DNA from 2 places in the Fictibacillus arsenicus genome. Region 2 is predicted to be linked to the other one. Evidence: riboswitches for the same ligand, from Rfam matches in the RefSeq annotation. Region 2 holds a riboswitch; the other holds the start of a gene.
What was found. Region 2 has a riboswitch for cyclic di-GMP ahead of ABE41_RS18625 (hypothetical protein). Riboswitches for the same ligand answer to the same signal wherever they lie in the genome.
Positions count from the first base shown of each region.

Region 1 (8,736 bases), 320 kb from region 2:
AAACTCGTGAAATTAAGGTTCATTTTCGTGAGATTACTAACGAAATTCGTGAGATTAACAAAATCCTAGAGCAAAATGGACCATTTTTACCTTTTGCCATCCTACGTAAGAATGCGCCAAAATAGCTTCAACAGCTATAAAAAAGAAGAGGAGAATAGTTATGAGTAAAATCGAACTAAAACCACCCGTAATTATTAAAAAACTGGAGGTCTTATTGAAGCGAAGTTCTCCCACAAGTCATAAAAGACCTCAAATCTTGGAAAGTTACCGAAGATTTAAAGCTGGATTTTCTGGTGAACAATCACTGAAATACTTTTATCGCTATTTGCCAAAAGACGGGCTCCTTTTTCTTCCCGGCTTACGAATCATGCATGATGAATACTATTTTCAGATGGATCAACTTATTGTTACTCCTACATTTCTACTCATTTTAGAGATTAAGAACCTTGCCGGACACCTTTATTTTGATGATAAGGTAAAACAGATGATTCGGACACTTGATGGAAAAAGGGAATGTTTTGAAGACCCCATTGAGCAGGTAAAGCGGCAAAGTTACCACTTAAATCAAATTTTGAAGCAGTGTAAGTTTCCTGCCATTCCTATTGAAAGGCTTGTTGTCATTACAAATCCATCTACAATTGTAGAATTCTCCCCTTCATATAAAGAGGCTTTTGCAAGAGTTATCAAGAGTGCTCAACTTCATCATAAGTTCACGTTATTCCAGCAAAAATATCAAACTTCTATATTGTCGAGTAAGGAGATGAAGAAAATTAGTAAACAATTGTTTAAATTACATGACGCCCACGATCCAGATGTTTGCGATCTGTTTCAAATGGACAAACATGAATTATTGAATGGCGTTCTATGTCCCAAATGTGACCAGCCTTTCACCATGTACTATAAAGGAGCAAATTGGTGGTGTCTCAATTGTCCGCATAAATCTAAAATAGCCCATATTGAAGCACTTAAAGATTATGCCCTTCTTATTTCCCCTACCATTACGAACAGAGAGTGCAAATACTTTTTACACCTTCCATCCACAAGTATCACGACCCATTTGCTGAAAGCACTCATTCTTCCTTATACAGGTTCTACAAAATCTCGTTCCTACAACTTATTACCCTTACTAAACTTAAAATAAAAAGACAGCCCCTAAAGAAGGAGCTGTCCTCTTACAATTAATTGATCTTCATCTTCAACGAATATGGTGTTAAGGATGCATTACCGAATACATCGGTTACTTTAATGAAGTAGTTCCCTGCTTTTACATTGTAGTTCAACACTTCAGCATCTCCCAATGCATACGTATCAGATGTTGCGACAAGCTTGCCTTTGCTGTCGTAAAGGCTAATCACGCCATCGATTTGATCGTTTGCAAATGTGATCTGACCTGAGTGAGGAGCCATGAAGCTGAATGAATACCAATCAGCGTCTCCGCCTGCTACTCCTGCATTCAGGTGGCCATTGCTTTCCCACTCTTTCATTGCCGTACGCTTCAGCTTGATCGGCTTGGATGGAATGTTGTTTTTCACAGCAGATCCAGCATCTTCATCCTTCGTGTTAACTGGTTTTACAGTCAGTTCGTACTCGTTAAGGTTCGGACTTGGGAAATCCCACAGCCATTGGTCAGCGATTACGAAATATCCTTTGCCAGCTTTCGCTTGGAATGAACCTTGCTCCGGTCCGCTATCCCAGCTCTTGTCATACATACGTGCAGAGCTATATTCTTCCGGATCTAAAATGCGGTTGCCGTTTTTGTCTTCCAAAATGGCAATTACGCCATCAATCGGTTTTAGCAGGTCAGGATATTTTTCCTGCATTTCTTTTGTAGGTGCAATTGTTTTGTAATGTACACCATACAATCCGTTCGTTTTTGCTTTTACATAATAAGCATCATAGTCGCCGTTCATCGCGTAGTTACCACGAACCGTTTCAGCTGGCATGTCTTTTACTGGTGTTTTCTCGATATCATTGTTTGGTTCGTACTTATCTTCAGGATTTTCAACCACAACTTTTGAAGTAAAGCTGTACTTGTCAAAGCTCGGCTGATAGTTTGGATGCATCACACGGATAAAGTATTCTTCTCCAGACTGAAGCCCTGCAGAAAATTTATCTTTTGTTTCAATGTCCATGAAGCCCCAAGTGATGTTCGTTGCTACAGGTACAAGTGTTGTAAAACCATCTTCGAATTCCATGATCTTCATGATTTCCATTGCTGGAACGGCTTCTGAAGAGCTTAAGTCAATTTCAAATATTGCACTTTCTTCTACTTCAAACTTGTAGAAATCTTCATCACCCGCATATTGGAAGTATCCTTCTGCACCTGCTTCGGGATCATATTCAAGTGCTGCTTCGCGAATGCGCTCGAGCATTGCTTTTTCTTCTTCCATCCAGTCATCTTCGCCACCCATTGAATCATGGTGGTTCTTTTTGTACTCGTTGCGCCTAGAGATGTACTCTTCAACATCCATGTCGCCTTCCATGTACTCTTCTTCCAGATGCCCACCATTCGGGAAGCCATCTTCATCTTCAGATACAGGTTTTGCATCAATAGTTAATGAATACGGAACATGAGAAGAAGGATACTCACGGTTCATTCCATCTTCAAACAAACTCATTGGGAAGAAGAATCCTGGTGTATGGTTATCAACTTCGACCACATACTCCATTCCAGGCATAGCTTCAAAAGTTAGAACCTCCCCTTCACCAGCTGGCTTCAGGTTTACGATATCCATTTCCTGCTCCATTGGAGGCATGTCCTCTGGCATATCTTCAGGCATGTCTTCCGGCCATGGCTCGATCATTTTCAAGCTAAGCGTCGAGTCGATTCCAGGAACACCGCCAATTGCAACTTTCACGATCTGAGACTCTTCTGTTTTAAACGAATAAAAATCAGAATCTCCGTCGTGTCCAGTGAACGTCCAGTCACCTTCCCCTTCGGATACAAACGGGAATGATTCAACCGCTACCGGATTTTCACGTGTATTTGTATCTTCTAGTAAACGATCAAACTTCTCAACAGACAGTTTGTACGCTGATTTTCCATCCGCATTGTAGTTTCCGTTTACGTCACTAACGCCAATCACAAGCGTTCCGTCTTCAGGCACTTCATACAAATGTCCTTCTGTTTTGCCTTCAAGCGTCTTGTTCACATCTTTTTGAAGAGGCTTGATTGCTTTACCTGCCAAATAATACGTAAACTTGTAGTCATAATCAGCTGAACCTTCTAAAACCGTTTGTACATACTCACCCTTTTTCACTGGGAACTGAATGAACTGCTCTTCGTATGCCTTTTTGATAGTGCCTTCTTTGACTAATTTCTCAGATACATCTACTTTTTCAGCCGTTTTTAACAGACTTGATTTGCTCTTCGCTACATATACAGAGCTAGGAATTTTGGAAGTGTCAAAAGACAATGCTTTTACAGGATCCACAAGACCGTTCGCATACTTTACATCGTAGCCTTTTGCACCAAGATCTTTACCGGTTTGTTCTAAGATGTACTCGATCTGTTTCGGCTTAAGATTCGGATTTTTTGATAATAAAAGTGAAGCTACACCCGCTACTACTGGAGATGCCATGGATGTTCCGCTCAGTTTATAGAAAGTGGATTTCTTCTCATAATCATAAAGCGGTGCATATACATTCTCACCTGGTGCTACTACGTCCACAGATGGTCCGTATGTAGAATAAGTAGAAAGCATATTATCCTTGTTTGTGGAACCAACAGAAATTACCCCTTCAAAAGCTGCAGGATAACTGTTCAGGTTCATCCCTTCATTTCCCGCTGCAGCAACAACCGTTACATCAGCTGCAATAGCCTTTGCTACTGCATCTTGAATCAACGGTGACGGGAAAATGCTCCCTAAGCTCATGTTGATGACTTTTGCCTTTTTCTCAATCGCATACATGATGGCATCTGCGATTACGTAATCTGATGCACCCATCCCTCGGTCAAAAACATCAATCGGTAAAATCTCTACGTTTGGGTTAACCCCATAACCGCCGACACCATTTCCTTTTTCTGAGGCAATGATACCCGCAACATGCGTCCCATGATAATCAGGCGTCCCCTGGTTCATTGGGTTTACCGCATTATAGGACGGCAGCAGTTTGTTTTTTAATTCAGGATGCTTTGAATCGATCCCCGTATCGATTACCGCAACACGTACTTTGTTTTTACCAGCCATAGATTGAGCCTTGTCCACATTTAAAAGAGACATGTGGTATTGCTGATCAATTTTCGGATCAGTCGTCCCAAGTTTAACGAAATTTGCAGACGGAGAAACGATATCTACTTTCCCCAATTTGCTGTACGCCTTCATAACGTCTTCCATTTTCTTGCCGCTGTTGATCTTAACAACATCGTACTTTAGTGACGACATTCTGCGCTGTAGTGTTGCTCCCGCTTTTTTGTGTTCACTCGTGGACAACGTTTTGTTGTACTTGACGAGTAATGTAGTTTCGCTGATCTGGTCTTTCTTTTTAGCCAAGTTGTACGGATTTTCCTTAACTCGACTTCCTGGTTTAAATAGTTCAGAGACCGGAATGGAACTCTTTTCAACAGAGTAATTATCCGTCTCGGCAAATACAGGCGCAAAGCTTGAGCCTATTAAGCTGACAGACAGTCCGAGCGACGCCAGCGTTTTATGCCATTTGTTCATACCTTCAACCCCTCTAAAATAGAAATTTTTGGTACCCCTCGTAAACTAGTATAGCAAATTATCAAACTACTTTACAAATTTTTACAAAAATATATTACTATCATTTTAATAGAAAAACTTTAAACAAATGTTTAAAAGATACCTAACAATAAGGACTTTTTTACCGATAAAAAAGATATAGTTTTTACCCGTTTAACTAGTTATCGGTATGCCGCGGTTAAGACTTAAATGGTACAACTGGAGAAATTCAGTGTCACAAAGCTATAGGGGCTAAGGTCTTGTACTACGCCAGCCAGCTGCCATTACCATTACACTTTAGGAGGAATTGGTATGAAAAAATCATTGGCAAAATGGGTTACCGCAACGACTCTAGCATTCACAGCTGTTGCTGCAACAGGAACAACGGGCTTTGCTGCTAAAAAGGAACATAAGCAAGAATCCGAAATGGTAACTGTTGTTTACCAAGGTGAAGTACTAGAATTAGAGGAAGCAGGAGCAAGATTGTTTAGAGAAAACCTGATCCTGCCTGTTAAAGCTATTGCAGAAGCAAACGGCGGAAGTGTAGTCTATAATGAAAAAAGCATTACAGCAACACGCGGTGACATTTCTTACACGCTAAGACTTCACCCGCGTTTCTTCCAATTTGATAACGAAGATGTGCTTTTTGCAATCATCCCTTCAAAAATCTATTCTGGTAAATCAATCAACTCGTTAAAGTTCATCGAACGTGCACTTGGCGTTACACTTGAGTTTAACGAAGAAGATAACACGCTGTACATTAACTAGTCATCGGGGTAAAACTATGTACAGAAAGAAGCTGCTCACTTTATGTGGCAGCTTTTTCTACTTTGGGTATTTGATGACCTGTAATTTCACGGAAATCACTGTTATTCTAACGAAAATAGGGGTTAATCTCACAGATTTTTTACATAATCTCACGAAAATTTCAATATACTCGCGAGCAGACAATCCTCGACATATCCACCAATAAAAAAAGAGCCAATCCCAAAAAGATTAGCTCCCCATCAAACAGTATAATCAAGAGTCGGCTGAAACTCTCTAAATTTATAGTGTACGAGTTTAGAAGTGTTCCATCTTTTCTCCATGAGGTTCAGTTTCTTTTTTACGTAATCAAAATGCGCTTTCCCCTGATACTCATCACCGAGGTATATTTCGCATTCGTTATTCCCTAAATACACGACCTTTAAGATGTGGCCGTTCAAATGGCAGATGTATAAACCGTTGCCTAACCGGATCACCGTTCACACCTCTTCTTTCAAGGAATGTTTCCAAGCTTCATAGGCAAGAAAAGCGCGCACTTCTTCCTTATTAATTCCCATTTCTTTCGCTTGCGTAACAAGCTCAACCCATTCAGGATCAAGCAGCTCTACCTGAATATTTAACAATTGTTCCACAGGTACCTCCAACGCTTTAGCCAATTTTTGTATCATATGCGCAGACGGGTTGGTTTTATGACTTTCGATGCTGCTTAAATAGCCTTTAGATATTTTTGCTTTATGGGCAAGCTTCGTGATGCTGAGACCTTTTCTTAATCGGAATTTCTTAATTTGTTTCCCAAGACGCATATTCACAAGCAACAACTTCCTTTGCTATAAAACCTCCTCTTTATCCAGAACAGCTTTTACAATATAGCGGTGAGTTGGATTTTTCATGGGATGACACGTAATTAAGGTAAGAATACTTTCAGATGAATCTTTCCTTAACACCGATAAATCATCAGGCAGCACGATCATTTCATCGATGATTCGATATGTAAGCTTTTTGTTTTTTGTTACCACGTGAATCGTGTCCCCAACTTCCACTTCTGGCAAACGGTTGAACTGTTTCCCGTATGTGTAGCTTCGGTGGGCAGCAATGGCCGAATTTCCAGCCTCCCCAACAGGAGAGGTGCCTTTTAGATGTCCAGCTGCTACTTTTAAATTAGCCTGGGAGGCACCTTCCATAATTGGGATGGTTAAATCAATCTTATTTATTTCTAGCTTTCCGATAATTCCGTTCTTCAGTTTTTGGGGTTCATGTGTACGCTTTGGTTCGCTGTTATCTGAAAAAACATCATCCAGCTGCTGGTAGCTCTGTTGGATCACAGAATCTTCATCACTAGATTCCCAGTCTTTCAACAGCTGTTGTTCCTGGTAAGAGTAATATGCACTTTTTGCTTTTGGATAAACCATTATACACAAACCAGTTGCAATTAAGAGGTATGCGAGCCACTTCATCTCTTATCCTCGTTTAAATGGATTAGGAATAATAGATTTCTTGATGAGCAGCAGACCAAGTCCAGCGAGTGAGATGAAGAATCCTGACAAGATGATAAAGAGTGGATTCTCTTCACCCGTTTGCGGCAGAGAACCTGTGTCTTTGCTCGGCGGATCAGCCGGTTTCGTAGGTGTTGGGTTGTTGCTTGGTGGTTCATTTGTCCCCGGTGGAGGATCTGTGCCGTCTCCGTCACCAGGCGGGTCTGGTGGATCTCCATCATCCGGTGGATCCGGTGGGTCTCCGTCATCCGGTGGGTCTGGTGGATCTCCGTCATCTGGTGGGTCTGGTGGATCTCCATCGTCTGGTGGGTCTGGTGGATCTCCATCGTCTGGTGGGTCCGGTGGGTCTCCGTTACCTGGTGGGTCCGGTGGGTCGGCGTCATCTGGTGGGTTGTTTCGACCATCAGCATACAAAATAAATTCAACCTCAGTAGCTAAACCTTGGAACTCATTACCTGATTCGTAAGGAAATACAATAATTACATCAAGAATTTCTTCACTAAAACTAGACAGAAATCTAGATTTTGTAGAAAATTCACTTATTTTTCCTTCGTAAAGAATCTCATTAGGAGTTGATATTTTTAATTGTAATTGTTTAAAAAGCAAGTCATTACCTGATACTTTCTTTATTGTTGAGTTATAAAAAAAGTTTGTATTACCATCATTTTTTATTATTAATTTTCTTTCTGCCCAGTCCCCAGGGGCAAATCCACTAATATTAAATAATTGTTTTTGGGGAAATAAAGATAGATTTAGAACAGTAGAACTTTTAGTAGCTCCTGTACTCCCAACAGGAATAATAGTCAATAAGAGTAAGACACATGTGTATAAAAAGGAAAAAAATATAATTTTTTTCATTATATTCTCCTCTCATCACCTTACATATAGAACAAAAGACGGGTTTAACCCGCCTTCGTTCATACTTTTAATCAGTTATTACATCCCCATTACCTGTAGGAGTTCCACTTCCTGTATTAGCACGTTCCATTCCATCTCTTTGCTGTGCATTGAATATGAGTTGAGCAGTTATTGAATCTCCTTGTTGATGATTTTGATTTCCTAAGTTTACATATTCTAGTTTTATTTCATATCGATCAGAATCACCACTACCAGCAGCTAATCCGTTACGGCTAATATCTACTTCACCCAGATCTCTCAATTCTTTAAGAGTAAGTCCTGTTAAAACCAAAGTAGTATTATCTCTCTTCATAGCCTCTAATGGTGATCCATCAAGGTTGAAAATACTAACTTTAATATCATCTTCAAGTTTATTCATATTACTAGGATCAATTGGGACACCTGTAGGGTTAGCTACATCATTTAGGGTATAGGTAACATCAAACCAAACATGCTTAATATCAACTGAACCAGCGTTTGTAAGATTAATGTTTCTTGTCATTGTATCACCTGGAGCAAGATCACTAATTTCGAATAAAGCACTAGACTCCATTTCAGGTTTTAAATCTAATGTCCCAGCAAAAAAATCATTGTCAGCTAAAGTCTCCGAATCTGAGAATGCTGCCCAGGTTCCCCCACTGATCATTGCCAATCCTAATGCCCCAGAAGCTACTCCTAAACCGATTTTCTTTTTGATACTCATTTACTTTTTTCCTCCCTATCGCCCACTCTTCATGGGTATGTAATTTTTATATTGAGCCCCCAATAAGGGGGATTCAACCGAAGTTAATTAACCATTAATTGTTGTTTCTTTGTTTTTTGATGGATCTAATTCTCTTACCGTTTGCCAGACTGTAATCCCTGAATAAATCAATAAGAACAAACCCGGTAGTATTAAA
Region 1 is NZ_CP016761.1:3,356,235-3,364,970, forward strand. Features, by position in the region: gene ABE41_RS17130 (nuclease-related domain-containing protein) at 161-1,141, shown strand; gene ABE41_RS17135 (S8 family serine peptidase) at 1,179-4,664, opposite strand; cyclic di-GMP riboswitch class I at 4,885-4,968, shown strand; gene ABE41_RS17140 (stalk domain-containing protein) at 4,995-5,450, shown strand; gene ABE41_RS17145 (hypothetical protein) at 5,690-5,923, opposite strand; gene ABE41_RS17150 (helix-turn-helix domain-containing protein) at 5,927-6,250, opposite strand; gene ABE41_RS17155 (class D sortase) at 6,275-6,901, opposite strand; gene ABE41_RS17160 (LPXTG cell wall anchor domain-containing protein) at 6,905-7,798, opposite strand; gene ABE41_RS17165 (TasA family protein) at 7,866-8,540, opposite strand; gene sipW (signal peptidase I SipW) at 8,628-8,736, opposite strand, start outside.
Region 1: it holds a riboswitch for cyclic di-GMP, as region 2 does, so the genes downstream of both, ABE41_RS17140 (stalk domain-containing protein) here and ABE41_RS18625 (hypothetical protein) in region 2, are expected to answer to the same signal.

Region 2 (8,736 bases):
GAAATCTCCGGGTGGGGACTTGCTGCATTGAATTTGAAGATGAGTGTGGTTAGTCATGAGGCAATAAGAGAATAGATCAACTGAATACTTGTTTACGCAGTGACTTAAAATTTTGAGGTAACGATGGAAATCTAAGTGGGAATAGAAGAGAGGTTCCCAGCGATTTCCACGGGTAGTCACATGGTAAACAGCATCAGGGTACCAAATGCGCCGAGTTCTAGGAATTGATATCACCTCCTTTCGGGTTGTTCTTTTATTGTACTACTAGCAAAGGCATTGTGGGAAATGGGGACTGGCCCCAAACTATTTATTTCCCTTCTTAATTACGAGTAAAACGCTATAGGAAGAATGGAAATACAAACGGTACCAATCTGTGAATTTTAGAAAACTCTTTTTCTCTCTTTTTTGTCGAGTGCTGTATTTTCTCCGCAGATTCTATCAAATTTCCCCGGAAATACTCATATACATGCCTAATTTATAATTAAGAACGAAAACTAGCGCCAATAGAGAGCGTTAACGTTTTATTTATTGAGAAACCAAACAAGGAATCTATTTAACCTTATAGAAGTTATTAAGTCGAAAGAACTCGACAAGAGTATGTGAATTTGCCATAGTAATGGAGGAGCTTGGTAAGTCCAGGAGGTTATACAATGAAAAAGGGAAATGACTGGCGATACCGCATCTCAAACAAGGAAGCGATTATGGGTACGGTGCTGGCAATTCTTAATTTTGTTTGGTGGTATGCTTTTGCGTATGGACTAGGTGGTCGGCCAGTTAAGGAGTATACTTACATACTAGGTTTTCCTGCATGGTTTTTTTATAGCTGTATCGTAGGATTTATCTTTTTTACAATTTTAGTTTTTATCATGGTGAAGTTTTTCTTTAAAGAAGTTCCGTTTGACTCAGATGATAATGATGGGGAGGGTGACTCTCGATGAACTGGGATGTGATTCTTCCTTTAGCTTTCTTTTTAGTACTTGTTTTCTTAGTTGGTATTTATACATCAAGGCACATTAAGAGCGGACCTTCTTTTTTGCAAGACTATTTCCTAGCTGGACGTGAGCTTGGCGGTTTTGTTCTTGCTATGACGATGGTCGCGACATACGGAAGTGCTTCAAGTTTTATTGGAGGTCCTGGTGCTGCTTATCAGCTTGGGCTTGGCTGGGTTCTTCTCGCGATGGCGCAGCTTGTAACAGGTTATTTTACACTCGCTGTTTTAGGGAAAAAGTTTGCAATCGTAGCTCGAAAGATCAATGCTGTAACACTTATTGATTTTCTTAAAGCCCGATATGATAGTAAGTGGGTTGTTATTTTATCAGCATTAAGCATTGTTATCTTCCTGTTTTCAGCCATGGCTGCACAATGGGTTGGGGGCGGAAGGCTGATCGAATCATTTACTGGTGTATCGTACTCCACTGCTTTGTTCATTTTCTCAGGTTCCGTTTTAGTGTACGTTATAGCGGGTGGATTCAGAGCGGTTGTTATAACCGATGCGATTCAAGGCGTTGTAATGGTGATCGGTACAGTAATTATACTAGCTGGAACCATCGTTGCAGGCGGTGGAATTGAAAATATCATAGTGGAGTTGAGGGCAGAAAATCCTAACCTTATCACTCCGTTTGGCTCAGATGAATCACTTACACCTTTATTTGTATCGTCATTTTGGATTTTGGTAGGTGTGGGTGTAGTCGGTTTACCTCAAATATCGGTACGCGCTATGAGCTACCGAAATTCAAAAGCGATGCACCGTGCCATGATCATCGGAACGTTTGTGGTTGGATTTATCATGCTGGGGATGCATTTAGCTGGAGTGTTTGGAAGAGTGATATTACCGGGCATTGAAGTGCCTGATAAAGTTATGCCATTACTTGCACTTGAAGTACTGCCTGGCTGGTTAGCTGGTATCGTACTTGCCGCTCCACTTGCTGCGGTTATGTCTACCGTTGACTCCGTGCTTTTACTAGTAAGTTCAGCAATCATCAAGGATGTCTATATCAATTACATAAAACCTGATGCTGATGAACGGTTTGTAAAAAGATTAAGCTTTGGTATTACAGCAGTAGTCGGATTGAGTGTATTTACGATGGCCATCAACCCGCCTGATCTGTTGATCTGGTTGAACCTTTTTGCCTTTGGCGGCTTAGAAGCAGCCTTTATCTGGCCGATTGTGATGGGTCTCTATTGGAAGAGAGGAAACGCAAACGGAGCAATAGCTTCTATTGTAGTCGGGGTAGGTTCATATATGTGGCTTCACCTCAACTATCCAAATCTTTGGGGAATGCACACTGTAGTCATGCCGATCGTATTTTCTTTCTTTGCATACATTGTGGGGAGTTTCACAAAGGGGGACAGACCCCAGACAAATACATTTTAAGCGATATTGTCCACTTCGGGTGGACGATATCGTTTTTCTATCTTTCCTAATGCAATGGAACAAACAAAGCACTAAGAAAAATTATAAAAGATAACTATTTTGCCTTTTAATAAACTACTAATATATGTTACAAACATATTACTATTAAACTAAAATGTTTACAGTTTATGGGTTGGGTGGTAAATTAGTCTTAGGTAAAATTCGACAAAGTGTGGAGCAATGAATGCCGTTCTGTAATTGGGCGCTTGGAACGGCAGGAGCTAGTAGCGCAACCGACCGCTTCTTTTAATCAAATGATAAAAGGAAGGGGTATTTTTTATGGAACTATCACGAAAAGAAAAGTTTGGAACAAAGAAGGTTAAGGCAGCAAAAAAATGGCCGAAAGTTATTTTGGTAACTGTATTTGCTTTAATGCTGGGGACAACTTCTGCTTTCGCAATGAAACCAGAATTAGCGAACACTATCACAAATTTAATTCTCAATTATGCCTATAAGGAAGAGATTAATAGAGAATTGACTGGTAAGAAAAATTCTTTATTAGAACAACTAAAAGTAGATATTCAAGAAATGATTACAAAAACTTCTGAAGAATTAACCAGCAGTAAGGAAAAAGTGATTGAAGCTGAAAAGAAAGAAATTGAGAATCATTACAAAAAGGAAATGAACGAGGTTAACAAAACCAAAAATGAGGCTTTAAAGACAGTTAAAGAAAATATGAAAAATGAAGCTGATTCAATCTCTGAAACTCAAAAACAAGAAATTACTGAGGCGATTGAGGCAGTTATAACGAAATAAATTTTTATTATCAAGAGCGGAATCTCAAACACCCGCTCTTTTTCTTTTTCCTATATACTAGAAGTTAGAATCTAACAATCGGAGTAATTCTATGAAAAAACTCTTCTTATCACTCAGTATTATTTTTGTAGTTTATGCCACTGCCATGCTGGCTCAAACATCAAACATGGACATGGGTCTAGCAGTTTTTTTCCTTTTAGGTGCGATTTTTTTTATTCTTTTTTACAAGCACGAAGCGGCAATCTATTTTTTTAGGAAGTATAAGAAAACTACTTTGACGATTGTGTTTACACTTTTAATTTTTGCTGCAACTCTCGAAACTCTTATTCTTTCATCTGCCAACACGGATCCAGAGAAGGTTTCTGGAAAAATTGACACCATCCTTGTACTTGGAGGCGGTACGAAGAATAATCGTCCAGGCGCCGTGTTAAAAGGAAGGCTTGATCAAGCTCTAGCATACGCGGAGAACCATACCGAAGTAACCTTTATCGTAAGTGGAGGTCTGGGGTTCGGTAAAACGACGAGTGAAGGTACCATTATGAAAAATTATCTGATGGAGAACGGGATCCATCCCGAACGTATAACAATTGAAGAAAAAGCGACGAGTACATACGAAAATCTTTTATATACGAAAGAGATGATTCAGCCTGACGATCAAGTGCTGATCGTGACAAGTGACTTTCATCTTTTTCGGACAAAGATGATCGCCAAGCGGGTCGGGGTTGAAGCGGAAGGGCTCGGGTCACCGCTTAGAATTTCCTCGATTCCCCAAGCTCATGTGAGAGAATATATGGCGATCATAAAAAGCTACTTCACGGACCGGTAAAAGGAAGTGACTCTTATGAAAACAAATAAGTACCATTGCTGCGCTACATGCGTGAACTTCAAACCTAAGAAAACTGACCAAGGTATGTATTACTATTGCTCGCGTCTTGGGTATGAAACAAAACCGGATTATACGTTTAATTGCTGGGAGCCGAAACCGCATGTAGTGGAACTCATAAAAAAAGAAGAAAATAAAAATATGGATTAAATTTACATAAATACCTTGTAATACAAGTTAGCGTATTATATACTAAGTGCATATCTTGTAATGCAAGACATTTTTTATTATTCATTTACCTTGTAATACAAGATAGTGAAAAATGAGGTGAAACACTTGTCGACTACTCAAATGTTAAAAGGAATTCTAGATGGATGTTTATTAGCGATCATAAATGAAGGAGAAGTGTACGGATACGAACTGGCTGAAAAGCTAGAGTCATACGGATTTCAATACACGAGTGAAGGAACGATCTATCCCTTGCTGTTGCGCATGCAAAAAGAAGAGCTCGTTACGACAACTCTAAAAAAATCAACTGCAGGACCCAGAAGGAAGTACTATTCCTTAACGAAAAAAGGAGAGGAAGAATTGGAAGCTTTCATAGAACGGTGGAATCAGTTGAGCCGTTCCGTCCATCTAATCATACAAAAGAAAGGGAGTGGGAAGGGATGAACGTACAGCCAAACAAGCTTTCGAAAAGAAGTCAGGACTTTTTAGACAATCTCAGACTTTATTTGTTTTCGAGCGGAAAAAAAGATGAGGAGATTGAAGATATCGTATCAGAACTGGAAGATCATCTAATTGAAGCACAAAAACACGGCAAATCTACAGAGGATATCATCGGTCAATCTCCAAAACAGTATATGGAACAAATATCTCAAGAGATGGGGGTGGACTATATGGGATTGATAAAGTATGTTCCAATAATCCTCTTGGGAGTGTTTGCTTACATCTTATTAGGAGATTCCCTTCGCGGCGGTGTTAAATATTCGTTACTTCAAGTGATTGGTTATCCACTTGTATGTTTGGTTTTGTTAGTTGTCTATATGAAAACTTTCAAGTATACGGCGAGCATGAAATTACCAAAATCCTCGAATATGCTGGTTTTATTTTTAGTCGGCTGCTTACCGTTAAGCCTGTTTTTAGGTGTTATGTTTTTGAATAGAATGTACGATTCACCAATGTTGATTAATTTAGGTTCAAAGGGGAATATTACAGCTGCCATCGTTGCAGTTCTCATTTTTGCAGGAATATCTATCTGGAGCAAAACGTGGTTTTCTATTATTATCCCTTTGCTTTTATTTACCCCTGAAATACTAATAAGATTGACATCCTTTAATCAAGAAACGAAATTGATCTTATCATCAATCATTCCGTTTGTGGGAATCGCTATCTACTATTACGTTTCATACAGAAAAACAAAAGATGTTAGATAAGTAAATAAAGTGCTCTGATCGTTAATAAGATCAGAGCTTTTTTTGTGGATAAACAATGAACTTGCCTTGAAATAGCTTACAATGTTACATTGTGTAAGGATTTATGGAACGGAATTACTGGAAATACTGTTGATAGATGAAAGAAAGGATTTTTTATAATGAACCTTCAAATCCCGATTGAGATAAAAGAAAAGCTGCAGAATGAGGCGGCTCAACGAATAAAAAAATTACCGGATGTATATAAAGAACTGATCGGAAAGCCGGGCTACACAGCACCTGACTCTTCGCTCGTGGAAGATGCGGTTATCGCACTTGCGTTAGGTAAAAATGTATTGCTGAAAGGGCCGACAGGATCAGGTAAAACAAAGCTTGCAGAACTGCTATCAAGTATATTTGGACAGCCGCTGCACCAGGTGAATGCTTCAGTTGACCTTGATGCTGAAGCGCTTCTTGGTCATAAAACGCTAAGCTACAAAGACGGCAAACAAGAGATTGAGTTCATCCCTGGCCCTGTAACAAAAGCGGCGAACAACGGTCACTTCTTGTACATCGATGAGATAAATATCGCGAAGCCTGAAACGCTGCCGATTCTAAACGGTATGCTTGATTATCGACGTACGATCGCTAACCCGTTTACAGGGGAAGTGGTAAAAGCTCAGCCTGGTTTCAATGCGATCGCTGCGATCAACGAAGGATATATCGGAACGGTGCCGTTGAATGAAGCGTTGAAAAATCGTTTCGTTGTAATCGAGGTGCCTTATATTCAGGGGGATACGTTAAAAGAAATGCTAAAAAGTCAGTCTCAGCAAAAGGACGAAGAGGTGCTTGCGAAGTTTGTACAGCTTTCTTCAGACCTCATCGGTCAGGCGAAAGCTGGCCATCTATCTGAAGATGCCGCATCCATCCGAGCATTGCTGGATGCTGCCGACCTCTCCGTTTACTTGCCGGCGAAGCGTGCAATCCAGCGCGCAATCGCTGATAAGCTTGAAGACGCCCGCGAACGCGCCCTCGTTTCCAACGTGGCCGCGACGCTGTTTGTGTAAGCTGGGAAATGGGGTCAGACCCCCTACAATTTATTTCCCACGATGATTTTGGAGGTTTCGCCTAGATGAAATTCCTAGTTTTTGCGGATACAAAGATCGATTCTTTCATTCATATGCAGTTGATTGACCTTGCACGTTCCCTTTCAAAGGTAGAAAAGATGGACGTGTCTTTCTCATACCATTCTAACCTCGAGAGAATGAAGGGGATCACTCATGTCAGTCAGTTTTGGAACCCATTCCCACAGGAGATTCAGCTTGAAGGCTGGAAATCCGACGTTTATTTACGCAGTTATGGCACTCAGTTTCATACCGATGATAACGTGATCTGGAATACATTCGATGAACTCAAATCACATCCGCACCGTGAGTTCTTAAAACAGATTCTGCTTTTTGCGGAAGATTTCCGCTTGGAACAGATTTGCATAACGAACAGGCCCGGGATGACACATGCGTTCAAGCTCCGGAAAGAGACGTTCCAGGTGCATTACAACCGTGAATACCGAAAGCATATACAGCAAAAGCGCATTTTGGACGCTTTATTTTGCCATGTTATTCTTTTAGCGAATAAACGTTTTGTTGCTGTGCCGCCTGATACACAGACACTCTATCAGGAACTGCGTCCATTCCTTGCACAGCTTACAACTGCTGAGTCAACAAGAGATATAGCAGCAATCGTAATTCAAATTGCGGAGATCACAAAAAAACACCTAGAATTTGCAGACATGAAAACAGCCTACCGCAGTTTTAGCGATAAACCGAAAATATCAGGTATAGAAAATGATAGCGAAACGTTTGATGACTTAACCCGCAACACGGAGACAAAAACGAAAAAAACCATCAAAAAAGACGACGATAAAGAAGAGAAAAAAGACGAACAGGAGAAAGAAGAGTATTCTTCCTGGCATGATGAAACGTCTGACCCGCAGGATTCATTTTTACAAATGGACCTTGATCAAGGGACAAATACGGATCTTTTAGGAGAAGCGGCAAGGGAAGCGGATAGTGGTGACGCCGTATTTGGCTCCGTCCAAACGAGCGCTCAAACGACGGATAACAACGACTTCAACTCTCAAAACGAACATGAAGCAGAAACCGACAACAACCAAACCGGCTCAGACTCATCGAATCATTACCGATATGGCGAAGTGAACAAAAACGTTACAGAGCATACCCTGCCTGCGAAACCGGCAACATCAGAAGAAATTGCTCAATACCAGCTCTTTGAACAAGAAATTGCACCATTTGTCATACAGCTCAAACAGAATTTCCTAAAAACGATGGAACATAAACGCTCAGCACCAAGGGAAGACCTGCACTTTGGACGACTAGGAAAGAAGCTTACAAGACTTGCAACAGACAAAAACCCGAGACTTTTTAGAAAAAAACAAGAGTCGCAGCATGAACTGGACACGACCTTCACGCTACTTGTCGACTGTTCAGCGTCGATGTTTAACAAGATGGAAGAGACGCAAAAAGGGATCGTTCTTTTTCATGAAACGTTAAAAGCTCTCCGAATTCCGCACTCAGTCGTAGGTTTCTGGGAAGAAGCAGCTGACGCGACAACAGATGATCAGCCGAACTATTTTCATGAAGTGATCTCGTACAGAAATTCACTTCATCAGCCAGGGGCATCCATCATGCAGCTCGAGCCGCAGGAAGATAACCGCGACGGCTACTCAATCCGCCGGATGGGTGAAGAACTTGCAAAACGCCCGGAGCAGCAAAAAATTCTGCTCGTTTTCTCTGACGGTGAACCAGCAGCTTTCGATTACGAATCGCACGGAGTACTCGATACACACGAAGCCGTAACCCGTACACGAAAGCTTGGAATCGAAACGATCGGCATGTTCATCGCGAACGGTGAAATTACAGAGGAAGAAGAGAAGCTCATGCAGAATATCTATGGTCCGCAAAACGTTGTCGTGCCAAGTGCTGCTGAACTTGTTGACTATCTCATGCCAGTTCTCAGAAAACTCCTTTTCAAAGCCATATAAACGAAAAACGCCCGGTGGCCATCGTGACCACGGGCGTTTTATTTATGTAAGTATTAATATTCCAAAAGCTTTAACCAAGCAAAAACGACTCCTAAAAACCCTGCGTAACTAAAGATTTTGACTGACCACTCTGGTAAGGCTGTTCGAAGCAGGCTTGAAAAAATTCCGACTACAATAAAAGCTGCGAGCAAGATATAGATCGAAAAAATATCAAACGGAATTCGAAAAGAAAGCCACTGTTCCATCGCCAAACCTCCCCTAATATCTTTTA
Region 2 is NZ_CP016761.1:3,676,805-3,685,540, reverse strand. Features, by position in the region: gene ABE41_RS18640 (transposase) at 1-180, opposite strand, end outside; gene ABE41_RS18635 (YhdT family protein) at 651-938, shown strand; gene panF (sodium/pantothenate symporter) at 935-2,374, shown strand; cyclic di-GMP riboswitch class II at 2,579-2,661, shown strand; gene ABE41_RS18625 (hypothetical protein) at 2,693-3,169, shown strand; gene ABE41_RS18620 (YdcF family protein) at 3,261-3,995, shown strand; gene ABE41_RS18615 (hypothetical protein) at 4,011-4,202, shown strand; gene ABE41_RS18610 (PadR family transcriptional regulator) at 4,329-4,664, shown strand; gene ABE41_RS18605 (DUF1129 family protein) at 4,661-5,428, shown strand; gene ABE41_RS18600 (ATP-binding protein) at 5,587-6,471, shown strand; gene ABE41_RS18595 (vWA domain-containing protein) at 6,537-8,465, shown strand; gene ABE41_RS18590 (hypothetical protein) at 8,519-8,710, opposite strand.